Regions from separate parts of the Priestia sp. Y58 genome, predicted to be linked through region 1. Evidence: a T-box and tRNA genes for the amino acid it is inferred to sense, from the RefSeq annotation. Region 1 holds a T-box; the other holds one or more tRNA genes.
The links. A T-box is a leader RNA that pairs with one kind of tRNA and senses whether it is charged. The one in region 1 lies ahead of leuS (leucine--tRNA ligase), so its partner is inferred to be a tRNA-Leu.

Region 1 (16,102 bases):
TCATCGGCGTTTTCTTTCCTTTGATAAGAGTGATTTTTAAATAACCTCTCTCCTTGCTTGTATGTTCATATGCTACTGTGACTGCAAGGAAAAAGATAGTATTTTTTTATACTTAGGTTTGCTGGCAGGATGAACTTCAAAAAGGGCAAACGAACTTACTTGAAACTGTTCTTCAATCGACGTTTGCTTTAACTGTTCTTCCAAAAGTCCGGCTTCCCCTCCCCACTTCTTTGCAATCGTAATATGAGGACGATAAGGACGTTTTTCGTATAAGCCGCTTAGATCTTCCCATACGGCCTGTATATCCCTTTGCAGATTCATAAGCTTATCACTTGGCCTAAGGCTTACATAAAGCACTCTAGGCTTGTTATACGCACCGAACACATCGTACTGACCTGTCTGCAGTGAAAAACTTGAATGACGGGAGGCTACTTCTTTTAAGCGGGTAATCAGCTTTTCCTTTTTGTCATCTAAAAACCCTAAAAATTGTAGCGTTATATGATAATCGTCAGGGTATGTCCATTGTTTGAAAGGAAAGGGTATTAATTCCTTTGCCCAATTTTCTGCCTGATGTGCAATAGATACAGGCACATCGATTCCAATAAAATAATGTTTATCACCTTTCATCAAATCGCTCCTTCTCTTTTTATTATCTTTCCCCAATTGGTTATGTTCAAAAAGAGCTAGATCTATTTTAAAGGTTTTTCCGGATAAAATAGAGAGGTTTTTCTGAAAATTTGTCATGTGCTTAAAAAATAAGAATTTGTGTTATCATAGAAATAATACAGAGAATTTTTATAAGAAAAGGATGAGAAAAATGAAAGTTGTTAACAATATGGCTGATTTGATTGGCGAGACACCTCTTGTTAAGTTGAATCGTCTTCAACCTGCAGATGGAGCATCCGTTTACTTAAAACTAGAGTTTTTTAATCCAAGTCGTAGTGTAAAAGACCGTGCTGCTTTTAATATGATCGTGGAAGCTGAAAAAGCAGGCTTGCTCAATGAAAATTCTACTATTATTGAACCAACGAGCGGAAATACAGGTATTGGCTTAGCTATGAATGCAGCGGCAAGAGGTTATCGTTCTATTTTAGTCATGCCAGATACCATGACTCAAGAACGAATTAACTTGTTAAAAGCATATGGTGCTGAAGTTGTTCTAACACCGGGTGATGAGAAAATGCCTGGAGCAATTCGCAAGGCAGAAGAGCTTACAAAAGAAATTCCAAATGCATTTATGCCCATGCAGTTTGAAAATAATGCAAACCCTGACGCTCATCGAAAAACGACTGCTAAGGAAATTATCGAGGCAATGAACGAGTTAGGCAAAGACCTATCTGCTTTTGTTGCTACTGCTGGAACAGGCGGAACGATTACAGGAACTGGTGAAGTCCTAAGAGAAAACTACCCAAATATGACCGTTCATGTTGTGGAACCAGCTGGGTCTCCTGTATTATCTGGAGGAAGACCTGGTAAGCACAAGCTTGTAGGAACAAGCCCTGGATTTATCCCTGATACGCTTAATGTGGATGTTTACGACGAAATTTTAAAAATTAATGATGAACAAGCCTACGATATTACGCGACGCTTGGCTTCTGAAGAAGGAATTTTAGTCGGTCCTTCATCTGGCGCTGCGTGCTATGCTGCTATCGAGGTAGCCAAAAAATTATCTCCTGATCAAGTGGTCGTATGTATCGCTTGCGATACAGGTGAACGTTATTTATCAAGCGACCTGTTCTCATTTGAATAATAAAAAAGCGAACGCAAAGGCGTTCGCTTTTTTATTTAGCTAATTCGTAAATAGCCTGTGCATAGATAGCTGTTGCGCGAAGTAAATCTTCAATTACCATGTACTCGTCTTTTTCGTGCGCTACTTCTTCACGGCCTGGGAAAAGAGGGCCAAATGCCACGCCTGCTTCTAATGCTCTGGCATATGTTCCTCCTCCAATTGAAATGAGTGTAGGTTCTTCATTTGTTTGTTCTTGGTAAACCTTTTGAAGCGTTTGAATAAGCTCATGTTTTTGATCGACGTGATGTGGTTTAGAATCTGTAAAATGTTTGATGGTCATTTGATAAGATTCACTTTTTTCTTTAATCGTATCAATAATATCGTCAATATGAGCTGATACAGGATAGCGAATATTTAAACCAAAGTGCCCCGCTTCTTCTTGATTGTAAGACATGATTCCAACATTTATCGTTAAATCACCCGTGACCTCATCTTTGCGATTTAAGCCCATTTTTTCGCCTAGTGCATCTTGGACTAAATACGCATTTGCATAACCTACAAACTGATTAGCTTGTTCATCAAGTTCTAATGTGTGTAAAAAGCGAAGAAGTGTAAGTCCAGCATTTTTCCCTTTATCAGGCACACTGCCATGTGCTGAAACGCCTTCTAAAGTAAGTGTGTATACATCGCTCTTTTCTGTTATTGAACCTTTTAAAGACTGATCTTTTAAAAATTGATCATATTTATTTTTAATATCCGTTTCAATATGGAATTCAAGAACAGCTGTTGCAAGATCAGGAACCATATTGTAGCGTCGCCCAGAGACAAATGATGTAAGCTGAACGCTTCCCTTTGTTCCTTCAATTGGCTGCTGGCGAATTTCTACGTCTGTAATGCCTTTTTCAGCAAAAATGATAGGAAAATCCGCATCGGGCGCAAACCCCATAGTTGGCATCTCTTCATGGTTGAAGTAGTGGTCCACACATCTCCAGTCACTTTCTTCATCCGTTCCAATGATCATTCGAACCCGTTTAGATAGAGGAAGCCCTAAATCTTTCACAATTTTCATCGCATAATAAGCAGCCATCGTCGGGCCTTTGTCATCGATTGCTCCTCTAGCAAAAATTTTCCCGTCTTTTATTTCACCGCCGTATGGATCAACCGACCACCCGTCTCCTTCAGGAACGACGTCTACGTGACACAAAATGCCAAGAAGGTCTTTTCCTTCTCCCGCTTCAATATGACCTGCATATCCGTCTACGTTCTTGACGGAAAACCCGTCATTTTTTCCTTTGTTTAAAAGAAAGTGAAGCGCTTGAGCAACTCCAGGTCCGAATGGCTCTTCTTTTTTTTCTGTGCTTGTCAAAACACTTTTAATTTGCAAAAAACGCTGCGTCTCAGCTAGAATTTCAGCTTCTCTTTTTTGCACTTCCTCTTTCCAATTAATTGCCGTCATCTGTTTGTCTCCTTTTCCTGCTTTTACAGATTGTATCTATCATTACTATTGGTAATTTTAACTTTATCATACCTTTATATAGAAAGAAATAATTGTCTCTTTCCTTTCATATCAAAGGTTTACAGAGTCAAAATTCCGGGAAATAATTTGTAGGCACAATCGATAAAAACGGATTCTATTTGTTTATTGTTTACATATACTATAAAAAATGTGCAAATAGAGGAAGGAGATGTTACGAAAGGATTACATATTTATATCATTTTTTGTAAATATTGTGTTAATTTGCGTTTTCTCTTTTATTTTTCTGTCGATTTTGTGTACAATAAGGATAAGGACTGAAATAGTGCTTGACATCTCAGAGTTATAAAGAAGTTGTGCCTTACGAAAAACGAATAAGGAAGTGGTTTTTTGAAACCTTCAACTAATCGAATGCTAACTCGTATCAAATCGGTCTATATGTTCATTTGTAAAAATGGAACAGTTACAACGCAAGAGCTCGTAGACGAATTTGGTATTACACCAAGAACCATTCAGCGTGACTTGAATGTGTTAGCATATAATGATTTAGTTCGCAGCCCAAGTCGCGGTACATGGACGACTACGCAAAAGAAGGTCAAGATGTCATCCTAGTAAGTTTATTTCAAGGGTAGTAAGTGATTTATATATAGAGATAAAATTCTACGCAGTAGAAAGTCAAGACTTGGACGAGTGCATAGTCCCCCGCTCCATTTGCACGTCAAGCAGAGTTGGTACTCGTTTAAGTGCTTTAACGTGAAATGTTTCACTTGTCTAATAAAGTGGACAAAAAAAGGAACCATTTTAGACTTAGGTTCCTTTTTCTTTCGCCTCTTCTTAGGCATTTGATTTTTGTAATAAAGCTAGTTCTTCTTCCGTTAACTCCCTGTATTCTCCTAAATCTAACGACTCGTCTAATAGCAAAGCTCCCATAGATAAACGTTTTAAATACGTTACTTTTTTTCCTCTTGCTTCAAACATACGCTTCACTTGATGAAATTTCCCTTCAACGATCGTTAATTCAATTTCTGATTCCACACCGCTTGTTAGTACCTTTAACTCTGCTGATTTTGTTACGTATCCATCATCAAGAGTGACACCCTGTCTAAATGCTTCAGCATCTTCTTCAGTCACCGGTGCATTAATTTTTGCAAAATACGTTTTAGGAACGTGCTTTTTAGGAGATAGCAGCTGATGTGCAAGCTGACCGTCATTTGTCAGCAGCAAGAGCCCTTCTGTATCTTTATCTAAACGCCCTACCGGAAATGGATTATACACAGCATCGTCAAGTTCAAGTAAGTCCAAAACTGTTTCATGAAGAGAATCTTCCGTCGCTGATATGACACCTTGCGGCTTATGCAGCATAAAGTAAACAAATTCTCGGTAAGAAACGGCTTCGCCATGCACAGTTATTTCTTGTTCATCTGGATTAACATGTACCTTAGCATCTTTAACCGCTGTACCGTCTACCTTAACAGCTCCAGTCTTTAAAAGACCTTTAACTTCTTTTCGGCTTCCGTACCCAATGGTAGAAAGCAATTTATCCAAACGCATGTAATATCCTCCTTTTTTTGAAAAGAAGATGACTCTAACGAGTCATCTTCTTATGCACTGCGCTGTTTATTTCGGCGCAGTATCTTTCGTTCAATTGCACCTGTTACCCTCGCTCCCATTACTTTTTCAAGCAGGCTTGAACGATAGGTAATAATAAAGTAAATAAGGCCGCCTACTGCTGCTCCTATAATCGTAATAACAGTGGCAGAGAATCGTCCTGGCTCTGTAAACAGACCAATCACTGCTGCGACAATTTTTACGCTGATTCCCATAATCGCAACAAAAATGAGAATAAGCACAGAGCGTTTTATAAACTCACTGTAGTTGTATTTTGCGTGTTTTTGAATAAGCGCAAACATATAAACAAGAGATACGATATAGCCTAGTGCTGTCGCTAAAACTGAACCAATCTCGTGGAACATAAGAATAAATGGAACGTTCACGACAATTTTCACAATCAATCCAAATAATAGACTTAAAACAGCATATTTTTGTTTGTTGATTCCTTGTAAAATAGCTCCATTAACCGTGAAAAATGAGAACAATAAGGCTACTGGTGCATAGTAAAGCAAGACATTTCCACCCGCATCCGATGCATCTGTTCCAAAGAAAAACGTATACGCTGGGCCAGCCAAAGCCATTAATCCTACAGATGCTGGCAGCACAAGAAACATAATCGTTTGATATGTTTGATCAATTTGCTTTTGCAGTACGTTATAATCTTTATTCACAAAGGAACGTGTAATCGTTGGTACAAGAGTCAAACCGAACGCAGTAGCTAATGAAACAGGAATCATCACAAGCTTTGGAACATAAGACTGAACAATTCCGTTCATTGACTCTGCTATTTCTTTTTGTCCAGCCGCTACCATCGCACGGTTAAATGTGAATTGATCCACATACTGATAAAGCGGAATAGCTAAGCTGACAAAGACATATGGCAATGAATACGTAAGCAGCTCTTTAAAGATGGATACGGTAGAAATACGCGTCGGCGTTACCGTCTGCTCATTCACCATTTTATCGAGATGTGGCTTTCGTTTTTTCCAGTACCAAATTAATACGGCCAGTCCAGCAAGAGCTCCTACAAAAGCCCCCATCGTAGCAAATCCAACGGCTAGTGCAAGACTTCCATGGACAACTTTGATGACGATATAGGTAGATGCCAATAAAAAGACAACCCGCACAAGCTGTTCAACTACCTGTGAAACGGCTGTTGGCCCCATAGACTGGTGACCTTGGAAAAATCCCCGCATTAAACTCATCATCGGTACTACAATTAACGCAACACTAACCATTCGCATAACCATTACTACATCTTCTAAGGAGTTATTTAAATCAGAACCTCCCAGTGTAATTCTAGACATAACAGGAGCTAACGAATATAAAAGTAAAAATGCAAGTATTCCTGTGACAAGCATTAATTTCATGCCGGCCCGGTACATTCTTCTACTCGTATAGTAATCACCGAGTGCATTATATTTTGATACAAATTTCGATACGGCCATTGGCATACCGGCTGTAGCAATACTTAAATAAATAGCATATTGGTTATATCCGTAACCAAACAGTGCTCCCCCTACGGTTCCAACAAGGATCGCAAATGGAAATAAATAAATCATTCCCAAGATTCGGGATACATAGGTGCCAAGCGTCAGCACAAAGGTCCCTCTTAACAATTTTGAATCAGACATACGTTTGCCTCCGATACTTAATGTTACATACTGATAATAATGATAGAATTGAAAAGAAGCAAGTGACAGTATACACTAAGAAAGGTCTTATACTCACTCGCACTCGTCAACAAACTAAAAAAACAAAGACTATAGCCCATTTTATCCAATGTTGAGAGATTTGTCAGTGAACAAACTAAAATTTTTTAAGAATAGACAGGTTGGTGAAAGTATGATATATGATGTAGTCGTAATCGGAGGAGGACCTTCTGGTTTGATGGCATCGATTGCAGCTGGTGAGTCAGGTGCAAACGTATTATTAATTGATAAAGGCAATAAACTTGGACGAAAGCTGGCCATTTCTGGAGGCGGACGCTGTAACGTAACAAACCGCCTTCCGATTGATGAACTTATTAAACACATTCCAGGAAACGGACGCTTTTTATACAGTGCGTTTTCTGTTTTTAATAACGAAGATATCATCTCTTATTTTGAAGGCCTTGGAATTAAATTAAAAGAAGAAGATCACGGGCGTATGTTTCCGGTCAGCAATAAAGCGCAATCTGTTGTTGATGCATTAATTAGCGAACTTCACCGTCTTCGTGTGACAATTCGCACAAACACAGCCGTTAAACGCGTAAACTATGAGAATAACACGGTGAAAGAAGTAGTGCTTCAAAATGGAGAAGCAATCCAAACGAAAAGCGTTGTGATTGCAGTAGGCGGAAAATCAGTGCCTCATACGGGTTCAACAGGAGACGGCTATCAATGGGCAAAAGATGCAGGTCATAAAATTACGGAGCTTTATCCCACAGAAGTTCCTATTACATCTAGCGAACACTTTATTAAAACCAAGACGCTTCAAGGTCTATCGCTTCGCAGTGTAGGACTAAGCGTGCTTAATAAAAAAGGCAAGCCTGTCATTACTCATCAAATGGATATGATTTTCACTCACTTTGGCATCTCTGGCCCTGCCGCTCTTCGCTGCAGCCAATATGTTGTTAAAGAGTTAAAGAAACAAAAAAGCAACACTGTTCAAATGTCTCTTGATTTATTTCCTAGCCAAAACGAAGAAGATATTTTCCAAAAATTAGCCGAAATGACAAAAGAAGAGCCGAAAAAAGCGATTAAAAATGTCTTAAAAGGTTTTGTATCTGAACGCTATCTATTATTTTTACTTGAGCAAGCAGACATTGATAGCCAAGCTCTAGCGGGACAGCTTCAGCATGAGAAACTGAGAGAGTTCTCGAGAATGTGCAAACGATTTGAATTTGCTGTAAACGGCACGCTTTCTCTAGAAAAAGCATTCGTCACGGGAGGCGGCGTATCCGTTAAAGAAATTCACCCAAAGGAAATGTCTTCGAAATTTATGCAAGGTCTTTACTTCTGCGGGGAAATTCTTGATATCCACGGATATACTGGAGGATACAATATCACTTCTGCCCTTGTAACAGGCCGTTTGGCTGGCAGTAATGCAGGAGAATTTGCAACAAGCCTAGCATAATATGCTAGGCTTTATACATAACCATGGCTGAAAAACAGTACACCTGCTCATCACGATCAACATCCACTGTCACTTGATACTTAATATCAACGACGTCTTCATCCTCTAATTTCCGTAAAAATCGATTCACCGCAAATTCTAAATCTTTTTCATGCTCTTTATCAAACATTTTCACTTGTATCACAGCTTCTACCACCTTGTCCTATCAAATTTGCTTCAATCAGAATGGACTGCTTCTCTCAATGATGGCTTTCGTACTGATTTTCAACTTCTTCCTACCTCTATTTTTATGAAGACTTTTATAGATTTAGTCATCATTTGTTTTGCTACTATCATTTTAGTCGGATGGTAGAAGTTTAATTCAAAAAAAAAGCGCCTGTCAAAGGCGCTTTTTCTTATTTATTAACCGTTTTTCCTTCCCACTCTAACATACCGCCAACCATATTTGTTACTTTATAACCTTGTTCTTGAAGGTAGTAACATACGTTTTCACTACGGCGTCCAGAACGGCAAATGAAAATATATTCTTTGTCTTTATCGAAATAATCCACATTAGTTGGAATATCATTCATGCGAATGTGTTTAGCAGTTGGAATCATTCCTTCTGCTACTTCCTCATCTTCGCGCACATCAACTAAATGAAGCTCTTCTCCATTTTCAACGCGTTTTTGAAGCTCTTCAGGCGTAATCACTTTTACTTCTTCCATCTTCGTCATTCCTCTCTATTCTTTCATTCAGCTTGCTATCGCTATTGTAGCAAATTCAAATACCTTTATGCCACTAAATAAGAAAAGCTTAAGCAGCAGCCTACCTAAGCTTTTCCAATCGTAGTTAAAGGTTTAACTAAGGGCCTGATGTCAACCCTGAAAGGGGGACATCAGACGCTTAGGTCTAGAACAGACCCCCTGACTTCTCTTTAGTCAGGGGGTCTGTTCTACATCAATACTTAATTAGCTACGATGTTTACTAATTTACCAGGCACAGCAATCACTTTGCGCACTGTCTTACCTTCAATGAACTCTTGAACATCTTCATTAGCCATTGCAATATCTTGAAGCTCTTCACGAGATGCTTCAGCAGGTACGTTTAATTTTGCACGTACTTTACCGTTAATTTGAACGACAATTTCCACTTCATCATCTACAAGTTTCGCTTCATCAAACGCAGGCCAAGCCTCATATGAAATTGTATCTTCGTGACCTAGTTTGCTCCATAATTCCTCAGTCGTATGAGGACAAATTGGTGCTAATAGCTTCACAAATCCTTCTACGTATTGCTTTGGCAGCACGTCAACTTTGTATGCGTCGTTGATGAATACCATAAGTTGAGAGATACCTGTATTAAAACGAAGGCCTTCGTAATCTTCCGTTACTTTTTTCACCGTTTGGTGATATACGCGTTCGAGTGTAGTGTCATTGCTTTCTTGAACCTTGCTGCTTAATTCACCGTTATCGTCAACAAGTAAGCGCCATACACGATCTAAGAAACGGCGTGCACCATCAAGCCCTTTTGTTGACCAAGCAATTGATGCATCTAAAGGTCCCATGAACATTTCGTAAAGGCGAAGCGTATCTGCACCGTGGCTTTCTACGATTTCGTCTGGATTTACAACGTTACCTTTTGACTTACTCATTTTTTCATTGTTTTCTCCAAGAATCATACCTTGGTTAAACAGTTTTTGGAACGGCTCTTTTGTTGGAACTACGCCGATATCATATAAAAACTTATGCCAGAAACGAGCATACAATAGATGAAGAACAGCGTGTTCAGCTCCACCTATATAAATATCAACCGGCAACCATTCTTTTAATTTGTCTGCATCTGCTAACGCTTCACTGTTTGTCGGATCAATGTAGCGTAAGTAATACCAGCAGCTGCCTGCCCATTGAGGCATTGTATTTGTTTCGCGGCGCCCTTTTTTGCCCGTTTCCGGATCTACAACGTTCACCCAGTCATCAATGTTTGCTAATGGAGATTCACCTGTACCTGACGGCTTGATTTCAGTTGTTTTTGGTAAAACAAGCGGAAGCTGATCTTCAGGAACTGCAGTTGTTGTGCCATCTTCCCAATGAATAACAGGAATCGGTTCACCCCAGTAGCGCTGACGGCTGAATAACCAGTCACGCAGACGGTATGTTACTTGTTTTTCACCTTTTTCATTTGCTTGAAGCCACTGAATCATATTTGAAATTGCTTCTTCTTTATCTAGACCATTTAAGAATTCTGAATTAACGTGCTCGCCGTCGCCTGTATAAGCTTCTTTCGAAACGTCTCCACCCGCTACTACTTCTTTAATCGGCAGTTCAAATTTAACAGCAAACTCATAATCACGCTCATCATGAGCGGGAACAGCCATAATTGCACCTGTACCATAGCTCATTAGAACATAGTCAGCAATCCAAATTGGCATTCTCTCGCCGTTTACAGGGTTAATTGCATAAGCACCGGTAAATACGCCTGTTTTGTCTTTAGCTAAGTCTGTACGTTCTAAATCGCTTTTGCTTTTAATTTGATCTAAATACGCTTCTACCGCTTCTTTTTGTTCGGCTGTCGTAATTTTATCCACAAACGGATGTTCAGGTGCTAAAACGGCATACGTTGCCCCAAATAGCGTATCAGGACGCGTTGTGAACACAGTAAATGTTTCGTCATATCCATCAATTGTGAAGTGAACGTGAGCTCCTTCAGAGCGTCCGATCCAGTTTCGCTGCATTTCTTTAATACTTTCTGGCCAATCAAGATCATCTAAATCTTCTAGTAAACGATCTGCATAAGCTGTGATTTTAAGCATCCACTGCTTCATTGGACGACGCTCAACCGGATGCCCACCGCGCTCACTTTTGCCGTCAATAACTTCTTCGTTTGCAAGTACTGTTCCCAACGCAGGACACCAGTTAACAGCTACTTCATCCACATAAGCTAAGCCTTTTTTATATAGCTGTAAGAAAATCCACTGCGTCCATTTATAGTAGTTAGGATCAGTTGTATTAATTTCACGCTCCCAATCGTAAGAGAAACCTAGCGATTTGATTTGACGACGGAAATTATTAATGTTAAGTTCAGTGAACTCAGCCGGATCGTTTCCTGTATCTAATGCATACTGCTCAGCAGGTAGTCCGAATGCATCCCATCCCATTGGATGAAGTACATTGTATCCTTGCATACGCTTCATACGAGATAAAATGTCCGTTGCTGTATAACCTTCTGGATGCCCAACGTGTAAACCCGCCCCAGATGGATAAGGGAACATATCTAATGCGTAAAACTTACGCTTTCCTTCATCTTCTGTTGTTCTAAATGTTTTATTTTCTTCCCAAACTTTTTGCCATTTTTGTTCGATCTTTTCATGATTAAAAGCCATACATAATCCTCCTTGTACGCTCCAGCTGTATTTAATTAAACTAAAAAACCCCTCATCCCTCAAACAAAGGGACGAGAGGTTGAATAAACTTCCCGCGGTACCACCCAAATTAGCACAATTATGTACTCACTCATTTTCCTTAACGCGGATAGACGGTAAATGTTACTTTCCTTCACATTTACAACTCCAAGGTGAGTTCATGAACGCTCGTTTGCTGACTCGCACCACCCGTCAGCTCTCTTAGCTCGCTTCGTTCATTACTATTCCTTATCATAGTTTTTACATCATACTACCTTGTATTGTAAATAATATGTTCGTAAACTGCAAGTTGTTCAACGGATTTTGTAAAAGTTTCTGCACTGCAGCACTGCTTTGTTGCTAAATCTTCTCTTTCATTCTTATATATGAACAACTTCTCCCAAAAACATACATCCACGGCCAAACAAAAAAGACAGTGAGACATAACTAAATCAATCCAATTTAAAGACGAACAAATAGGATAAATGCGCTAGTATGAATCTCTTGGTTACACCGCTGTTGATTTCCGTGCAAGACTTCTCTTTCCGCGGGCAGCCAATGAGCCTCCTCGTTGCATACACTCATGCGGGGTCTCACCTATTTCAGGAGTCTTTGTCTTGCCCTCCACTCCACTGCTCGAAGCACCTAAACAAATGAAACCTACGTTCACCATAAACATAAAAAAATCCGAACGATTCATCGTTCGGATCTTCCTTCACCTAAAATACTTTTATTCCAGTCTCTACTTTCTTTAGCGGCTATTATTAAATGCCAAATCCAAAAGAAAACAGGATAATCGCAAGTACAAGACCAACAAGCGGAACAATTACCGTCATAGCTGCAACTGATCCATACGCATCTTTATGAGTTTCTCCGCAAATAGAATTAATTGTGGTGACGACATAACCATTATGAGGCAATGAATCTAATACTCCAGAGGAAATAGCTACTACGCGATGGAGAGCTTCTGGATTTACACCAGCATCTAGATAGTGAGGGGCTAAAATTGGCAGTGCAATCGCCTGACCTCCTGAAGCCGAACCTGTCATCCCCGCGATAACACTCACCGCAATAGCTCCCCCAATTAACGGACTTCCTGGAATATGCGTCATGGCATCTACAGCTACTCCAAACGCGGGAACAGCCTTAGCAACCCCTCCAAAACCTACTACAGCGGCTGTATTCCCAATCGCAATTAACGCACCCAAGGTTCCTTCTGAAGCTGCATTCCAAAATCCTTTAAAATGCTTTCGGTTCACAATATAAGTGACAATGATACCACTTAAAAGTGCGACAATCAACGCAGATTGCTGAAGTGGCTTATGAAGTGCAAAAGAAATAATGAGCACGACCACAAGGGGAAGCAAACTTAATAACGGATTAGGAAGAGACTGATTTTCCGTTACTGCTGGATCTTTCTCGCGTGATACAAAACGCTCTCCATTTTTAACTGCTTTTGAAATCAAGCGCTTTAACCACCAGTAGCCGAATACAGCCATCACTACCGCTACAACTAAACTAACTTCCCATCCTGCATACGGACTAGTCTTCAAATATTCAATTGGAATCCAGTTTTGGATTTCAGGCGATCCAGCCGAGGTCATCGTAAACGTAACGGAACCGAATGCTAAAGCAGCAGGGATAAATCGCCTCGGCAAATCAGCCTGTTTGAATAAGCTTAAAGCCATTGGATAGACAGAGAATGCTACTACAAACAGACTGACTCCTCCGTATGTTAAGACCGCACAGGCAAGTACAATCGCCAACACTGCTCTTTTCATTCCTAGTTTACTGACAATCCAGCGAGAAACACTATCAGCGGCCCCGCTGTCTTCCATTACTTTTCCAAAGACGGCGCCCAATAGAAACATTAAATACCAAGAAGCAATAAATCCTGTGAAACCAGACATGTAATTTCCAACAAAATTTGCTTCTCCTTCTTTCACCAGCTGTGGAAATAAAGGCATTCCGCTTGTTAACGCAACAACTAAAGCACTGAGCGGACCTGCTATAAATAAATTCATGCCTCTCATCGTTAGTACAATGAGCAGCAATAACCCTCCAATTAATCCAATCATACTAAGCATGTTTAGCCCCCCATGAAGTCATATAATTAGAAAACGCTTACATATTTACAGGTATATACTCCTTTCTTTGCTTGTCACAACCCTTACTATATTATTAAAGGAATACCGAAGACATTCCTACGTTTATTCAGCAGTCAAAAATAAAACCACCTCTATTTATTTAGAGATGGTTAGTGAACGCTGACGTTTTTCTTTTAATTTATAATCGTATATCCATGTTGTACACATGCTGAATAGCAATAGCCCAATTAATAAATAGCACAGCGTAGACATATTAAACGCATCGAAAATAACGCCTCCAAAGAGAGGACCAATCATTTTACCTGCAGTAGCCATGCTGTTAACTACGCCTTGATAAAATCCCTCTTTTCCAGATGGAGCCAACTGACTTGCAACAGCTGGAATGGCTGGCCAAACGAACATTTCTCCAATTGTTAACACAACCATTGCTGTTAAGAACTGCGGAAATGTTGTAGCATTCACCACGATAACAAAAGAAGCCACAAAAATAACCGTTCCAATTAGGACCTGTACTTTTAACGTTTTTGCTACTTTTTGAATGATGGGTACGATCAAAGGCTGACCGACTACAATTAAAATCCCGTTAATCGTCCAAAGCAAACTGTAGCTAGAAAGAGGTATATTCAGCTCACGCGTATGCGTAGCAATCGTTGTTTGCCACTGAACATACGCAACCCAGCATAAGACATACCCCGTACATAAAATAAGAAGAGCAGTCAGCTTCGTTTTATGCCCAATGCTTCCTGCTTCATTAAGGACATTCGTTTGTCCAACGGTAACCGAAATATGACGATATGAAAAAATAGCAATAAGCAGAAAAATAACGTACAAAATTGTATTAGCTAAGAAAATATACGTAAATGAATAAGACGCTACAATGCCCCCTACCGCGGCGCCAATAGCTACTCCTGCATTTTGAGCAACGTACATCGCATTAAATGCTTTTCTTCCGCCTTGTGGCCAAACGGACCCTGCCATTGCATACATAGATGGAAACACAATACCAGATCCAAACCCTACAACAACCAAGAGAACAACGTATGTAGGCCAACCATGGAAAAACACGAGTCCCACTAATGCAATAAGAGTAATAATAATTCCTGATAAAATGGATTTATATCCTCCTATTTTGTCAAAAAGCGTTCCTCCAAGCAAATTTCCTACTACGCTTGCAGCAGAATTCAGCATAAGAACCACTCCTGCGACGGATAATGACTTTCCTAAATGTTCATTTATATAAATTGTATTGAGAGGCCATAAAAATGAAGCTCCCGTTACGTTTACAAGCATACCAATAATCAAAAACCAAAGTGATTTGGGCATTGATCTCCCCCCTATCTATTCGAATGCCAACGTACATTCTAGTCTTTTCTTAAAGGGTTCGCAATGCTTTTACATATAGACAATTTATTTGAAATTCGCTGACTATTTAAAAAGGTGATTTCACATGACAATATCATGCAAAATCACCTTTTTACCGCTTACTTTTGCTTCGAACGAACCGGCTGGGCACGCTTGCTGTTTCGTGCTTTTAATTCTTTTACCGGATCAAAATCTTTTCCTAGCTCAATGTCATTACTGTTGATCCCGTTTTTTGTTTTTTGTTCCGGATTATTTTGATTTGAACGCGTTGCCATAAAATCCTCTCCTTAATGCTGAGTTGTGATCAATTTATTTTGCAGCTGCTGAACTTGCAGGCGCATGCGATATAGCTGCTCTCTTTGCTGTGCATTTGCACTGTGAGAAAACTCTTCAATTTCTTTATAAGCATTTTCTAATTTTTCCTGTGCTTTTGTATATTCAGTGTCGTTATAATGTTCTTGCTTCATGCCTTCCTGCAACTGACCTTGTCCAAAGCGAATAGCATCTTCACACTGTTGCATAAGTTGATCCACTGCTTGACGAGTTGTCATTCTCTATTCCTCCTATTCGTTCATTTCTGTCTTATTTTGCGCAACTTTACTTCCCTTTACGACAAGAAGAACCTGTTAAATATAAGCATCCTTAAATTTGTTTGGCACTTTTTCACGTTTTTGATACAATTTGTTGATGTATATTGCATGTAAAAAGGAGGTTGCTGATTTGAATCAGACAAACCCATTTCCGTATAAATCTGAAAACAAACGTTATCATACCTGGAATTACCACTTACGTAACCACTTTGGCCATAAGGTATTTAAAGTAGCCTTAGATGGAGGATTTGATTGTCCAAACAGAGACGGCACGGTAGCTCACGGCGGCTGTACGTTTTGCAGTGCTGCCGGTTCGGGGGATTTTGCCGGAAACAGAGCGGATGACCTTGTGACACAATTTAATGAAATCCGTGAAAAAATGCATCATAAATGGAAAGACGGAAAATACGTTGCTTACTTTCAAGCATTTACTAATACTCATGCTCCTGTCGAGGAGCTTCGTGAAAAATATGAAGCTGTCTTAAAGCTTCCCGGAGTTGTTGGGCTTTCTATCGCCACGCGCCCTGACTGTCTCCCCGACGATGTGGTGGAGTACTTGTCTGAATTAAATGAACGAACTTATCTATGGGTAGAGCTTGGACTGCAAACTGTTCATGAACGAACTTCACTGCTTATCAACCGGGCACACGATCATCAATGCTATGTAGATGGCGTAGCAAATCTTCGAAAACACGGTATCCGCGTTTGTTCTCATATCATTGATGGCTTGCC
Region 2 (16,102 bases), on a different contig from region 1:
ACGTGAATGTTGAAGAAATATTAGGTCAAGCACAACAATATATGCAGGAAAGAGCCCCTCAAATAACGCGATTTGAAGCGGCTTGTACATCTGATATCGTAGGAATTGACCATTTAACACATTCATTGAAGCGCGCGATTGAATATTTTGGGGAAAGTGAACTAGGTCAACTGCGCTTTGTGACTAAGTTTCATCACGTGGATCATTTATTGGATGCTAAACATAATGGTCGCACGCGCTTTCGCTTTAGCATAAATGCAGATTATGTTATAAAAAACTTTGAACCTGGTACATCTCCTCTCGATTACCGGATTGAAGCTGCTAATAAAGTCGCAAAAGCCGGATATCCACTTGGTTTTATTGTGGCCCCTATTTACATTCATGAAGGTTGGCAAGAGGGGTACCGTCAGCTGTTTGAAAAGCTTGACGCCTCTATACCTGAGGAGTCAAGAGATGATATTACGTTTGAAATGATTCAGCATCGCTTTACCAAGCCGGCCAAGCGGGTAATTGAGAAAAATTATCCAAAAACGAAGCTTGAGATGAATGAAGAGGAGCGCCGCTACAAATGGGGGCGTTACGGAATTGGAAAGTATGTATACGCAAAAGATGAAGAACAAGAATTAAGAGAAACATTAGAATATTACATTGATCAGTATTTTCCAAATGCAAAAATCGAATATTTTACGTAATTATTCTACAGTAATTGAAAAGTTATTCTGACGCCTTAGTCAAAATAACTTTTCAATTTTTAATGTAAAAAAATAAATTGCTTGCTAATAAGCTGAAAAAAAGAGGTTATTTTTATCTCTTGTCGTATTACATACAAAAGGGAGGTGACTGAGATGTTAAAGAATGAAGAGTTTGCGCTAACAAAAGAATTAACAAAAGAACAGCAAGAAGCTGCACAGAATTTTATTCAAGTGTTGTTCCAAGAAGATTTATCTGAATTTTGGAACATATTATGCGATATCGATAAGTCTCGTATTTACGGCTTGTATGAAGCAAACCATTACTATGATTCTGATATTGAACTACATGGATTTGTACAAGAAATAAGAGATAATGTAAGAGCTGTTTATGCGCCTCTTCAAGAGCAAGGAGGTATTTCGACGAAGGTTCGATATACAAACGAAGGAAAGATGTATGTATACATATTAGGAAGTGGCGAAAACCCGAAGGTATATCCTGTTGGATTAATGCATGAGACCTACATTGAAGAAGAACGTTTTTCTCAGCGTCTTCAAATTAGCATTTATAACGAAGAGTTTCGAAACGTTGCGCTGTAAACCATATATAAATGGGAAAATAAAGAATAATAAAATTAATTTGTTAAAATAGCAATATTTGGGGTATGTAATAGGTATAACATTAAAAAGGGGTGAAAGAAATGCATTATTATCGTATTTCAGAGGGAGACCATGAAGAGTATTGTGAAACGATTCTGCTTCATGAAAAGAAGTTTTGCAAAGAAACATTTCAATCTATGGTGCGAGAAGCAATGAACAATAAGCCAGGTAAAATTGACCGTGTGGATATTGTTAAATATTTAATTGGTCACCATAGTTTTCAAGTAGCCCACATCGAAGCGGGATTTCATAGTACATACAGCGAGAAAGTGACATAAAAAATGCAGCACATCCTATACAACGAACTTTTCTTTTGAAAAGGACGCTGTATTTTTTTTTTGCTAAAAATAGAATGTTTCTAAGTGATATTCCTTTTAATGGTATAATAGTTAAGTGCTGTAAGATATACATATAAAAATCACAAATACTTTAAAGAGAAAGGGTGAGGAAATATGGAAAAAGAAAGAATAGAAGAACTTGAACGAAAAATAAGCAGTTTAGAAGAAGACGTAGCCAGGCTAAAGTCGCTCGTATATAAAACAAATTCTCCAAGACCAAAAGCAGTTCACGCTCCTCCCAAGCAGCACCAGGAGACCGCTAAACGTCCTGCTCAAACAACAGCTAAAAGTTCACAGGTAATAGAAGAACCTGTTGATTGGGAAAAAGTCCTTTTTCAAATATGGCTGCCGAGAATCTTTATTTTTGTATTTATTATTGGCGTGCTATGGGGATTTAAAGCAGCCTCTGACTATGGATTAATGAATGAAAAAGTAAAAGTTGTTCTCGGTTTCGTTGTTTCAATAGGTTTTGCTGTGACAGGTCATTTCCAAATTAAAAAGGGTAGGTTGGTGCTCGGGCAAGTACTTGTAGGAGGAGCTATTCCTATTCTTATGTTAACGACGTTTGCGATGCATAGCCTATATCATTTAGCGGGACCAACGCTTGCTTTTATACTAAATACGAGCTGGATTATCTTAGGGATTATCGCGACAGTCTTTTATCGTTCACAGGCATTAGGGGTTATTAGCGCGGTTGGAGGCGTACTAGTTCCTTTTCTTATTGAAAGTAATTCGCCTAATGCGCTCGTTTTCATTGGCTATGAAACGCTTCTGTATATTGCCTTTTTGTATGTGGCAATCAAACAAAAATATTCAATTTTATATGTTCTTTCCGCGGTACTATTAAATCTTACGCTACTCATTTATTACTCGTTTGTTGGTGATAATGGTGTAAAAGAGTTATTAGGTATGGCGATTCTGATTCAGCATTTATGCTTAATTTCTAGTTTTTTTCTATCACAATCCGTACTCCAAGTATATGCGTTTACCCTTCTATCGAGTTTAGCAGTTACGTACGGCTGGCTGCTTGCCGTTTTTGACGATGGTACGACCACAATGGTGCTGCTTGCGCTAGTTATTATTTACGCACTAGGTGTTTACACAGTAAGAAGTTCTAAAGAGAAATTTGAATTTTTTATTACCTATTTAATTGTTGCAGTAGCGTTTTTTATTCATCAGCTCGTCGATTTAAGAGAAGGAGTCATTTTATATGTGATTCAAGGACTTGCTGTTTACTATATCGCCATGACGTATAAAAATCTACTTCATCAACTATTTTCTTATACGATTTATATACTGAGTGCCACGTATATCTTAGTTACACCAATCGAACAAGTGCTGTCTCTTCCGACATTAAATTGGGTTGTTGTGTTAGCTTCTATTCTAGTATTTGTATGGATCAGTATTCAAAAAACAGAAAAAGATGAGCACGATACGTTCAAAATTGGAGGAAGTATTGTTTTTTCTATTCTTTCTTTAATTTTTGCAACGGAAGTGACGGCCGCTGGCGCCAATGATCTTTCCGCTAATACGCAAACGCTTATTATGACGGCTGTTTGGCTATGTTTGGCCATTGCTGCATTCGTAATAGGATCACTTCGAACCTTTAAAACAGCCACGTATATCGGTGTCGGCCTGTTATTTTTAACACTTTTCAAACTTGTTTTATATGATTTACCTTTTATTCCAATGGCTATACGTGCCTTACTATTTATCGTCTTAGGAGCCATCGGTTTAATTATTTCGCGCCTATTTTATAAAAAGAAGTAGCTAAAAGCTGAAGAGAAATTCTTCAGCTTTCTTTATTATAATATAATTATGTAAACTTAATCTTGAAGTCGTACAAAAGGTATCCAATCATGTATAATGGAACAAGTGAATTGGAGGTATACATAAAATGAAATCACTTGTATTAGCAGAAAAGCCAAGTGTAGCACGTGATCTTGCACGTGTACTTGGCAGCACACAAACAAAAAAAGGGTATATTGAAGGGCCAAAGTACGTCGTAACATGGGCACTCGGTCATTTAGTTGAATTACAAACACCAGAGGATTATGATAACCAATATAAAACATGGCGATTAGAAGATCTGCCAATCATGCCTGAGAAAATGAAACTAAAAGTAATTCGTAAAGTAAGCTCTCAGTTTCGCACAGTATCTGATTTAGCAAAAAGAAAGGATATTGGAGAGTTAATTATTGCGACTGATGCAGGGCGTGAAGGAGAGCTTGTAGCACGTTGGATTATGGAAAAGGTACGCTGGAACAAGCCGTTTAAACGCCTTTGGATTTCATCTCAAACGGATAAAGCAATTCGTGACGGGTTTAAACAGTTAAAGCCAGGAAAAGAGTTTAATCGCTTGTATGATTCAGCGGTTTGCCGTTCAGAAGCCGATTGGCTTATCGGTTTAAACGTAACGAGAGCGTTAACGACTAAATACGAAGAACCGTTATCGGCAGGGAGGGTACAAACACCGACGCTTGCGATGATAATTGAGCGTGAACAAGTAATTAACACATTTAAGCCTAGTGAATATTGGACGCTTACAGCTCAGTTTTCATCTTTTGAAGCAGCTTGGCAAAAAGGCAATGAAAAGCGCATTTTTGATGAAAAACGCGCAAAAGAGCTGCACTCAAAATTATCAGGTGAGGCAGTTGTAAAAACAATTAAGCGCAAAATGCATAAAGAAGCGCAGCCGCTTCCTTATGACTTAAACGAACTGCAGCGAGATGCTAATAAACGCTTTAACTTCTCTGCTAAGAAGACATTAAATGTACTTCAAAAGTTATATGAACAGCATAAGTTAGTCACGTATCCACGTACAGATTCTCGTTATTTAACAACAGATATGGTTTCCACTATGAAGGAGCGCTTGGAAAGTATCTCTGCTGTATATAAAGAAGAAGTTCGTCCAATTTTAAGAAATGCACAGTTGCCAAAACGAGTGGTGAATAACGAGAAAGTAAGTGATCACCATGCTATCATCGTAACGGATCAGTCTGTGTTTTTACAGGACTTATCAGCTGATGAAAGAAAGCTGTATGACTTAATTGCAAAGCGATTTATTTCGTTATTTTATCCTGCATATGAGTATGAAGTGGTCAAAGCCGAGCTTGAAGTCAATGGGGAACAGTTAGTAGCAAGCGGAAAGCAAGTCGTAAATGCAGGCTTTAAAAAAGTTTCTGGTGGAGAATCAGAAGCAACGGTGAAGCTGCCTGATATGCAAGAAGGCAGCAAGCTGAGCATTCAAGAGGTAACGATGAAAAGTGCATTTACAGAGCCGCCGCAGCGCTATACAGAAGCAGATCTTCTTGGACAAATGGAAAAACATAATTTAGGCACGCCGGCAACACGTGCAGATATTATTGAAAAGCTTCTGCAAAACGAATCCATTGATCGCCAAAACAATCGTCTGCATGCAACCAAAAAAGGAAAGCAGCTGATTGACCTAGTAGCGGATGAGTTAAAGTCGCCTGAACTCACGGCTAAGTGGGAACGTGATTTAGAAGCAATTGCTAAAGGAAAAGGAAATGCAAAAGAGTTCTTAACAAATATTCGCGAACAAACAGAAAAGCTGGTTAAGCAAGTAAAAACAAGTAACCAAACGTACAAACCTCATAATTTAACGGGCTCTAAATGTCCGGAATGCGGTTCGTTCTTGAAAGAAAAGAAAACAAAGCAAGGAAGAGTGCTCGTTTGTTCAAGTCTTGAGTGCAGCTATAGACGCGCAAAAGACCCTAAATTATCGAATCGACGCTGTCCGCAGTGTCATAAACGAATGGAAATTCATTCAGGAAAAGCGGGTACGTACTTCCAATGCCGTTCATGTCAAGTAGTGGAAAAAGCTGAGGACAAAAAGAAAAAGATTTCAAAACGAGAAGAACGAAAGCTTCTTAACAAATACAACGATGACGGAGCATTTGGTTCAAGCTTGGGGGATGCTTTAAAACAAGCTCTTCAAGATAAAAAAGATAACTAACGTCGAAAAGTGCGATACCATGGTATCGCACTTTTTTAGTATAATATGGATTAAGTGATGAGTAAGCAAGGTGGCGTGGAACAATGAAAAGAAAAAACAAGGGAATGGATCGTTTAATTGCGTTCTTTATAGCAGGAGCGATGGTACTAATCATTTTAGCTATCTTAATGGGAAGCTACTTTTTTGGTTTTATAGGCTTCCTTAGAGTGATGGGAGTGGAATATGACTCTTACTGGGCCATATGTTTATTTCTATTTTTTATTTTTGTGTTTGGCTCTATCACAGAGCTTTTTTCAAAGGCACTTATTTTTTTAATGAAGAATGCTAGGATGAACAGAGTACTATTTATAACATCTGCAGCTTTTGTGGATATATTTTTTACTTTTCTATCAGTTTATATAGCAGACTTGCTTGTGAGCGGAATCACTGTATCTATTTTAGCGGTGACTCTTTTATCCGTCTTATTTTTTTGGATGGAGAGTGCATTGGATAGTGAGTTTCTACGTAAAAAAACAAGCTGATGAAGTTTTTCATCAGCAGCGCATCAGCAAAAAAACGCATCATATCAAGCTTCAACGCTATTTAAAGAACCCTTTAACATATTTTTTTAAAAAAAGTATGTGATTTTTTTCACATATCTCTTGAAAAAGGATAAACATGTTTGTATAATAAGAATTGTAAAAGATATGTGAAACATTTCACAATATATGTGAATAACTTCACAATATCATATTTTCTATAATCCTAAGGGGGATATCATCTATGAAAATTGCAGTAGTAGGGTGTACACATGCAGGAACAGCAGCAGTAAAAAATATGGCAGAACTTTATCCAGAAGCTAAAATTACAGTTTATGAGCGAAATGATAATGTTTCATTTTTGTCTTGTGGAATTGCGCTCTATGTAGGCGGGGTCGTAAAAGATGCAAATGGTTTATTTTACTCTTCACCGTCTGAATTGCAAGAGATGGGTGTAAATATGAAAATGAAACATGAAGTTACGAATATTGATACAGAATACAAAAAAATAGCAGTGCGAAATTTAGAAACCAACGAAGAATTTGAAGATACATTTGATAAATTAGTGATGACAACTGGATCATGGCCGATTATTCCAAACCTTGAAGGCATCGATTTAAATAATGTTGTGCTTTGTAAAAATTATCAGCATGCTAATCACATTATTGAAAAAGCAAAACAAGCAAAAAAAATCGCCGTAATTGGTGCTGGCTATATCGGTGCAGAATTAGTAGAAGCATTTGAAGTATATGGAAAAGAAGTCACATTTATTGATAGTGCTGATCGTATTTTAAATAAATATCTTGATCCAGAGTTTACAAGCTTGATGGAAACGGAATTTAAAAATCGCGGAGTTACATTAGCATTAAACCAAGCGGTTACTAAATTTGTAGGCAGCGATGGATCTGTTGAAAAAGTAGTGACAACTGAAGGTGAATACGAAGCGGATCTTGTGATTCTGTGTGTTGGCTTCCGTCCAAATACAGACTTAGTAAAAGGACAAGTAGACATGCTTCCAAACGGCGCAATTGTGGTTGATGAATATATGCAAACAAGCAAAAAAGATATATTTGCTGCCGGAGATAGCTGTGCCATTTATTACAATCCGATTAAGAAACATGCCTATATTCCACTTGCTACCAATGCGGTTAGAATGGGAACATTAGTAGCTCAAAACCTTGTTAAGCCGACGATTAAGTATATGGGAACACAAGGAACATCAGGCTTGCATATTTATGATTACAATGTTGCATCTACCGGCATAACTGAAGCAGCAGCTTCTCTTTTTGATATGAATGTGAAAAGAATCACAATATCAGAGAATAACCGACCTGAATTCATGCCAACGTACGAAAATATTACGTTGAAAGTAGTATATGAAGAAGAAACAAGACGAATTGTAGGCGCACAGGTTATTTCTAAAATTGATGCTACTCAAGCAATCAATACATTGTCCGTATGCGTACAGCAAGAAATGACGATCGATGAGCTTGGCTTTATGGACTTTTTCTTTCAGCCCCACTTTAATAAGCCTTGGCATTTCTTAAACCAAGCAGGGCTTCAAGCGCTTCAAGCATAAAAAAAGCAGGTGACTACCTGCTTTTTTTATGTGGATTTTATTATCTTTTTTATTTTTATTTTTATTTTAGCAGGTTTAAAGCGGATCCATCCTATGATAAGAAGAATAAAAGGATATAAAGCTCCTATCAAAAAACTATAGGGAATCCACGTTTCGGCTAACCATGTTTTTTGATAAGTAATGGTTGGGTACACAATAATGGAAAAAGTCGTAACAATTAATCCCATCGGTAACGTTAGAAATCGAGTTTCATTGATGTTAAAAATATGACAAAGTCCAGCGATGGAAGCATGAAAATAAAGAGAAACCTTAAAGAAAAGAGTGAGAAACCATATAATAGCAATAATTACCTCGATTCCTTGCAAAAAATTTCCCACCTCAATTCGCTTAGCCATTTCATATACAGGAAACATGGTAGTTGAAGAATGATAAGAACCAATAACGATTATACAAGAGAGAATAACAATTACCATAATAAATCCACCTAACAGACTTCCGCTCATTAAAGCTTTAGCTCCTTTTTCAGGTTTTCTTAAATGAAGGGGGAAAATCATCATCAAAGGAGCAAAAGTAAAATAAGTAATGCTAAGAAAGATAAGAACCGAATGAGTCAGCGGCTTTAAGTGAATGTCCATTAAAGGCATAAGATTTTCAAGTTTCATTTGAGGAGTTAGTGAAAAAATAAAAATCCCGAGAAGGCCAACAAACCACGGGAAAAAGATTTCACAGCAGCGTGCAATTGTTTCTAGACCGAGTCTTGCCCCGAACACAACCACAAGCATAAAAATAATGTGAATAGCAAGCAGCGGCGTTTCCATCATAATATGGGTATTTAAAAAACTCCCGACGTAGTATACAATACGGCTGCACGTTATGACAGTAGATATGACAAATAAACAAGATACACCTTTTCCTAGATATTTTCCAAATACTACATCATTGATTTCTACTAGATTTTTATCTTTAAATAAAAGTCCGAGAGCTATATATACTTTCACTAATACAAATCCGCATGCTACTCCGAGGATAGCCGGAATCCAAGCAGTTTGCTTAGAATCAACAGTCATAGCCGCTGGAGCAATAACAATTGTGCTTCCAATTGTATAAAGCATAACGAGCATGCGAAATTGAATCGTTGAAATTTTAACTACAGGTTTCAAGGTATTCACTTCCTCGTCTTACGTATTAAGATAATAAATGAAGTAAAAATATGCTGATTGGCCTGAAGATAGCAGCTGATAAATCAGAAGGATTTGGAACATATAAACCCAGTGCTTTACAGATGCTTACGGACATTCCAATTGCAAGAACTGTGTAGAATAGCCATAATTCTTTCTTCGCTTTTTTTTGCCGTAAGTTAGGTGCTTCAAACCAAATGACGAGCGTGCAAACAATAAGTAACCCCAATACCCCTAGCATAGACTAGCTCCTATACATGAATAATTAATGTTATATTTTCCAGAAAAATAACTCCTTATACTGAATGTGCATTCTCTATTAAAGGTTTTTGATTTTTTAGTCGCTGTTAGAAGAATGCTGCTTTTTGTTTTGAATAAATCCTGCAATTAAAAGGAAAAGCGGATATAAGATGCCTACAAGTAAGCTGTAGGGAATCCACGTTTTTGTATCCCAATCTTTTTGATAAGAAACGCTTGGATACACAATAAGGGAAAGTGTAATCATGATGAGTGCGACTGGAAAAGAAAATAGCTTGTAGTCCTTTATGTGAAATACATTGGCAAACCCCAAAAGAGTAGCGTAAAAGTAAATGCAAAGCTTAAAAAAGAGAGTAATAAACCACAAAATAGCAATGACTACTTCAATTCCTTGAAGAAAGTTTCCTACATCGATTCTTCTTCCTAATTCATAGCTTGGAAACATGGTGATTTGGGAGTAATAAGGACCAAGCACTAAAATTCCGAGTAAGATTAACGTAACCATCACTAGTCCACCGGCTATATTCCCTATATAAAAAGATTGAGTGGCCTTTTTTATGTCTGGTGTATGGGAAGGAAAAATCATAAGCAAAATCGTATAAGTCAAAGAACTCATGCTTAAAAACGTTAAAACAGCCCGAATAAAAGCTTTTGGATGGATTTCGAACACAGGCTGAATATGCTCTATTTTAATTTGAGGGATCATAGATAAAATGAGAAGTCCGAATAATCCGACAAACCAAGGGAATAAAATCTCGGCACTTCGTGCAATAACCTCTATTCCTAGGCGTACTCCTACGATGACCACACCCATAAATGCAATGTGGATGGCTGTAAGCGGCGTGTAGGGAAGAATTTGTGTAGTGAGAAAATTTCCTACATAGTAAAGAACTTGACTGCTGATAAATAAATTGGATAATACAAAAACAGCAGAAACAATCTTTCCAAGCAGTTTGCCTAAAATTTTTTCGTTCATTTCCATCAGCGTAAGCGTTGGAAACATTTTTCCTAGCGAGGTAAAAAGCAAAACTAAGCCAATTCCTGATGCTACACCGAAAAGTGCTGCAATCCAGGCATCTTGATGAGCATCAGCCGTAATAGCGGCAGGCACAACAATAATTGTGCTTCCGATGCTATATAAAGTTACTAGCTTGCGAAATTGCGTAGCCGAAATATTGATTTCATTAAGCAAAATGAGCACATCCTTTTGCCATATACACTAATTAAGTGATCCAACGGAATAATAAGTGACTTAAAGGTTGAAACATTGCTTCTACCCAATCAGAAGGGTTCGGTAGAGGCAGCCGAAAGATTTTTGCAAGAGCGATCATGATACTGATTGTCATGAATACAATAAAAATTTTCCGTTCCTTTTTATGAGAGTGTTGAGGTAATCTTTTTATTTCCATCCATATAATCCCTGCACAAATGATCAAAAAGGAAAGAAACAAGTGCATGCAGTCAACCCCAATATATTTTGACGTTCAAATAAGCTACTCGTATGATGTCCGCTAAAGAAAGTGATTATACATTTATGTAAAATATAGAAAGTATTTCAAGGGATAAAAGATATCATTGGACGCTCTTAAATAATAAAGGAATTCGTTACGCGGAATATTTACGCAGCTTCAACCTATTGAAACGTCGTATGAATAAGTGGAAAAATGCCACACTATAGAGTAAACAAATGGAAAGGAGCACTATGATGAAAAAATTCCCATATAACAAAGATAAACAACAATCGTTTCAAGCAGCACAGCAGGGGCATAAAGAAGCAGTAGATGCATATGAACAGGCAAATGAAGCTAAAAATGATGCATCGTATGGACATGAAGCGAAGCAAGCGATAGGTGAAGTGAATGAAGCCTCTCAGCAAATTGAAAACGCGCTTGAAAATGCTTCTGAAACACAGCGTCAGCGTTTAACAGAGTTTCAGCAAGATATAAAAGATATGGAGAACGACCTTAATCAATAAAAGAGCCGCTGTTTTACTTAGGCAGGTTCACAATAGTGAGTATAAATTGTAAAAGCAGAAGATAATGAACTTCTGCTTTTTTTACTGGTAGTGTGAACGTAGGTTTCGTGTATATAATTGCTTCTAGCTGTTGTATGGAAGGAAAGGCGAAGACTTGCACGGAAATCAACAGTAGTGTAACAAATAATCCATCATTCCATTCTTATTTTAAAAGGTATAGAAGTTAAAAAAGTAAGAATCCTAATAAAAACAGAACGATAAGAATGGAAAGGGATTGTGACAGGAAACATGCTAATAAACATACTAATAATGATTGTCGTATTGTACTTCATATATGTATTCGTAACTGCAGTGGTACTGTTTTATGTCCCTTTGCACAAGGGAAAAGACTTAAAAGTAATGAATACTGAGAATTTTTACGGGAAGAAAGAATCCACAGACCGAGTTATGCTTTTGGAAAATGGTTATTTTTCAGGGCTTGTTCGGATGCAGATGATTCAAGAAGCGAGGCATACAATCGATATTGCGTATTTTTCCATCGGTAAAGGTCGTTCTTCGGATTTACTTATGGGCGCTTTATTCGAAGCTGCGGATCGAGGTATACGTATTCGCGTGCTGTTAGATGGGATCTCTCATGGGTTAAAAGGTAAGAGAAAAAATGTTCTTTATGCTCTAGCTTTCCACAATAATATTGAATTAAAGTACTATGAGCCCTTTACTATTTTTAAACCTTGGACATGGCATAATCGTCTTCACGATAAAATAATAGTAGTCGATGGCCAATTAGGTATTATTGGAGGACGAAACATTGGAGATAAATACTTGGCCAGTCAACCAGATAAAAATTTTGTCTATGACCGTGATGTGCTGATTTATAACACAAAGCAAGAAAGTCATAGTGTTATTCTCTCAATGGAGAAGTATATAAAGAAATTATGGAATCATCCGTATACACGCAAAGCTTTTCCAAAGCTCAAGAAAACTAAACAATTTCGCGGTCTTTCAGGAAAAAAATTGTTGATAGATCAATACGAAGAGGCCAAAAAAGCAAACGAACCTTTTGTCCATCCTTATATTATATGGAGAGAATCAACGATGCCTACAAGAAAGGTTTCTTTTATTACAAATCCTATTCAAAGAATTAATAAAAGCCCTTTTATATGGAAAACATTTATTAAGCTTTCCCAACAAGCTGAAAAATCCATTGTCGTTCAAAGTCCTTATATCGTACCAACAAAAGAGATGGAACAGTATATAGATAAGCGGGTAAAACCCAAAGTACAAAGAATTATTTTAACTAATTCTATTACATCGACTCCAAATGCTATGGCTTTTTCTGCATACTTGGGAGTAAAGAATCGCGTTATAAAAGCTGGTTCGAAGCTTTATGAATATCAAAAGCCTTATTCAATTCACGGGAAATCTATTGTTTATGATCAGCGTTTAAGTGCAGTTGGTTCTTTTAACTTAGATTCACGTTCTGCATTTTTAAACACTGAATCCATGGTTATGATAGATAGTGAAGAATTTGCAGCCGAGTTAACAGGAGCTATTGAAACCAAAATTTCTCACAGTATGCTTGTAGGAAATGAGGGAGAACCTGTGGATTTTAATACGGATTCTCAAAAAAACGTGCCTCCTGTAAAATCTGCAATTCTACATATTCTTTCGGTTCTTACAAGATTTTGGAGACATTTTGTATAGTACTGTGTTACAGCAGAGTCTCTAAAAACAAATAGCGGAGATTAAAAAAGACTGCAGCTGGGGAAGGGAATGTGTAAAAAGCTGTGATATGCCTCACAGTTTTTTTGAAGCCGCTAGTACTAGTTATGATTCATCAAAAGACCTATTGACGAAATTACATATATGTTTTACTATAATATAGCGTCGTTAATAAACGAGGTTCTTTTGAAGAAATCATTTCTAGGGGCATAGTTTAAAGGTAGAACTACGGTCTCCAAAACCGTCAGTGTGGGTTCGATTCCTACTGCCCCTGCCATTTTGGAGTTATCTTTTAATTCACACGCGGGTGTGGCGGAATTGGCAGACGCGCTAGACTTAGGATCTAGTGTCTTATGACGTGGGGGTTCAAGTCCCTTCACCCGCATCTTTACTTTCATATATGCGCGGAAGTAGTTCAGTGGTAGAACACCACCTTGCCAAGGTGGGGGTCGCGAGTTCGAACCTCGTCTTCCGCTTCTTTTCAAAAGCAGTTTGCATGTGCAAACTGCTTTTTTGTTGTAGAAATAAAGAGTTTTAGTGGGCTGTTTGTAATCAGAAATATTTTATTAAAACAGTACTGCTTATACGTGTTGTTTTCGTGAATATACACACAATATTGGGGTTACATTAAAAGCTAATGAACGATACGTGAAGACATCTAATATGGTTTTTAAGATAGGGGAGAGTCCTATGGAATCTAGTTGGTTTTCAATTATACCGTTTTTAATTGTTATTCCCATAGCTATTTTCACGAAACAAGTGCTGCCAGGATTGTTTTTAGGATTATTAGTAGGCGCTTATTTGATTGATCATTCGATTATCGGAGGTGTTGAAAAGCTACTTTACTACGTTGTACAAGCTCTTAGAAATAAAAGTAATATAGAAATCGTCGTCTTTTTATACGCGTTTTCAGGGCTTATCGGAATGATTAAGATGGCTGGAGGAGTTAAAGGTTTTGTGGAAACAGCTGCTGAAAGAATTGATACAAGAAAAAAGGCCCTCATTTTAACCTATGTTTCAACCATTGGAACATTCAGTGCTCCCACATTTCGTTTTGTTACGATCGCGCCCATCATGAGAGCACTGCTGAAAAAAGTGAAAATGACGACAGCAGAGCTAGGATTTGTTATTGAAACAACTGCTACTCCTGTTATCGTCTTAATTCCTGTGGCAACGGCATTTGTAGGATATATGGTCTCAATCATTCAAATGGCGATTGATCATCAAGGCATAAAACAAGACGCTTATTCTTTGTTTATTCAAAGCATTCCTTATAACTTCTTTTCGATTGTGATTATTTTAGTAGGGATTTATTTCAGCTTTTTTCATCATTCAACATCTACGGCTCCTATGAAGCTCGAGGAAGAAGACGAAAAAGATTGGCATGATTGTCATCCTTGCGTATCGAAGGATTTGCCTTCTAAGCCTTGGAATCTGTTACTACCTTTACTTATTGTGATTTCACTTACCTTACTTTTAACATGGTGGAGTGGACATCACAAGAGTCACACCTTTTTTGAAGCATTTATTAAAGCAGACGTGCTAGAAGCGATGGTAGTAGCTTTAATTATGACTACGTTAATTACCTTCATTTTTTTCTTGTTTCAGCGCTTTACATTACAGAATTTGCTTAATGGTTTTATCACAGGAGGCAATGATTTAATGTCCGTTATTCTGCTGTTATCGGTAGTATGGGGATTATCCGCTGTTACAGAAGACTTGGGTTTTTCGAATTTCGTGACGGTACATTCTAAGTGGATTCCCCAAATGTTTGTCACTCCTTTTATGTTTGTGTTTGGAGCTGCTATTTCTTACTTTATCGGGTCTGCTTGGGGGACGTGGGGGATTTTAATGCCGCTTGGTGTATCGCTTGCAAGTTCTGCAGATCTTTCTTTGCCGTTGATTATCGGTGCAGTATTTGCAAGCGGTTCATTTGGAGCATTTTCTTCACCTTTAAGCGACGATACGAATACCATCGCCAAAATATTAGATTTATCTGTTATTGAATATGCCAAATATAAATTAAAGCCAGCTTTAATTGCAGCAGGAATAACAGTTGCTTTTTATCTCATTGTATCTTTCATGTTTTGAATGAGAGAAATAGCCATCTAGTATCAATTTTTTATTTTTTTCAGCTTAAAATATGCATACAGTCCTAATGATACGCACACTAGCATGATACAAGTAAGCGGAAATAAGATGGTATTAACAAAATGATCATAAAACCATATATACACGAACATCACCTCGATAATTTTAAAGCTATTTTTTCTATTTATTAGAGATATACTATCTGTGCTGCTTCTTCCTATTTTTCAAAAAGGCGATAATCAAAAGCAGCATAGGTACGATAGCAAAAAGAGGCATATGTAAAAGAAATCTCGCTACGTGTAATCCTTCATAAAGATGCTCTTGAAAATTACTAGCGATTGTAATCGACAAAAATAACACAATGATGCCTAAAGGATAAGCTAGACGTGAAGGAGATTTAATTTTAAATAAAGTAGCTGTACCTATTATAGAAGCATAAAACAAGATGCTAACTTTAAAATAAATCCCAATAACCATAGCAAACATAAAAAATACATCTAGACGCTCTAAAAAATCAGCTACTTGGATCGTTTGAACAGTACTAAGAAGAGGGAACTGAGATCTTGTTGTCAAATCAACTCCAAGTACGCTAATGTTAATGATCATCGTAATAATTAGATTAATTCCGCTTAATCCCGTTGCACATAGCATGGTGACATTTGCTTTTTTGGGGTTGCTTAAATAAGGTAGAAGCATGGTAAATACAATAGCTTCTGTGAAAGGAAAATACAGCGTTTCGGTTAAAGCAACTTTGGCAACAGGGAGTATTCCTTCTTTTAATACCGGCTGTAAGTTCTTAAAATCAATTAATCCTGAGCTAATAATTAAGATGAAGCCTGCAATAGCCAGAAAATACATAAAAATAAACAGAAGTTCTCCTGACCTCGCTATTGCTTCAATTCCTTTTCGGGTTATATAGATAATGACCAGCATCAATAAAGCATTGGCAATAAATAAAGGGGTATCGGGATAGGCAAAAGTAAGAAGCATCTCTCCGAAATCTCTTAGAACTCGCGATGCATCGTATAAAAAATACACAATATATATGAAGGCAAGAAGTGTTCCCAGTACTTTACCTAAAATTTTCTGCATATACTCTGTAGGCAGGAGGTCCG

Region 2: it has a tRNA-Leu gene. The T-box ahead of leuS (leucine--tRNA ligase) is inferred to sense a tRNA for this amino acid. The anticodon was not compared.

The regions. Positions count from the first base shown of each region.
Region 1 covers NZ_JAKWFL010000001.1:1,045,894-1,061,995, forward strand. Annotated here, with positions in the region: gene thpR (RNA 2',3'-cyclic phosphodiesterase) at 73-627, opposite strand; gene cysK (cysteine synthase A) at 818-1,750, shown strand; gene pepV (dipeptidase PepV) at 1,782-3,185, opposite strand; gene MMB68_RS05485 (DeoR family transcriptional regulator) at 3,594-3,815, shown strand; gene MMB68_RS05490 (pseudouridine synthase) at 4,038-4,754, opposite strand; gene MMB68_RS05495 (putative polysaccharide biosynthesis protein) at 4,805-6,448, opposite strand; gene MMB68_RS05500 (BaiN/RdsA family NAD(P)/FAD-dependent oxidoreductase) at 6,660-7,931, shown strand; gene MMB68_RS05505 (sporulation protein Cse60) at 7,936-8,115, opposite strand; gene MMB68_RS05510 (rhodanese-like domain-containing protein) at 8,327-8,638, opposite strand; gene leuS (leucine--tRNA ligase) at 8,878-11,292, opposite strand; T-box leader at 11,357-11,575, opposite strand; gene MMB68_RS05520 (hypothetical protein) at 11,819-12,010, opposite strand; gene MMB68_RS05525 (GntP family permease) at 12,075-13,397, opposite strand; gene MMB68_RS05530 (MDR family MFS transporter) at 13,554-14,741, opposite strand; gene MMB68_RS05535 (hypothetical protein) at 14,900-15,055, opposite strand; gene MMB68_RS05540 (YtzC family protein) at 15,068-15,331, opposite strand; gene mnmL (tRNA modification radical SAM protein MnmL/YtqA) at 15,501-16,102, shown strand, end outside.
Region 2 covers NZ_JAKWFL010000003.1:373,604-389,705, forward strand. Annotated here, with positions in the region: gene splB (spore photoproduct lyase) at 1-692, shown strand, start outside; gene MMB68_RS11965 (hypothetical protein) at 846-1,289, shown strand; gene MMB68_RS11970 (hypothetical protein) at 1,391-1,627, shown strand; gene MMB68_RS11975 (DUF2339 domain-containing protein) at 1,802-3,457, shown strand; gene MMB68_RS11980 (DNA topoisomerase III) at 3,585-5,666, shown strand; gene MMB68_RS11985 (YrvL family regulatory protein) at 5,750-6,187, shown strand; gene MMB68_RS11990 (FAD-dependent oxidoreductase) at 6,429-7,763, shown strand; gene MMB68_RS11995 (GerAB/ArcD/ProY family transporter) at 7,790-8,923, opposite strand; gene MMB68_RS12000 (hypothetical protein) at 8,949-9,182, opposite strand; gene MMB68_RS12005 (GerAB/ArcD/ProY family transporter) at 9,279-10,400, opposite strand; gene MMB68_RS12010 (hypothetical protein) at 10,905-11,174, shown strand; gene MMB68_RS12015 (phospholipase D-like domain-containing protein) at 11,484-12,878, shown strand; tRNA gene MMB68_RS12020 (tRNA-Trp) at 13,100-13,173, shown strand; tRNA gene MMB68_RS12025 (tRNA-Leu) at 13,200-13,281, shown strand; tRNA gene MMB68_RS12030 (tRNA-Gly) at 13,301-13,372, shown strand; gene MMB68_RS12035 (Na+/H+ antiporter NhaC family protein) at 13,587-14,987, shown strand; gene MMB68_RS12040 (GerAB/ArcD/ProY family transporter) at 15,186-16,102, opposite strand, start outside.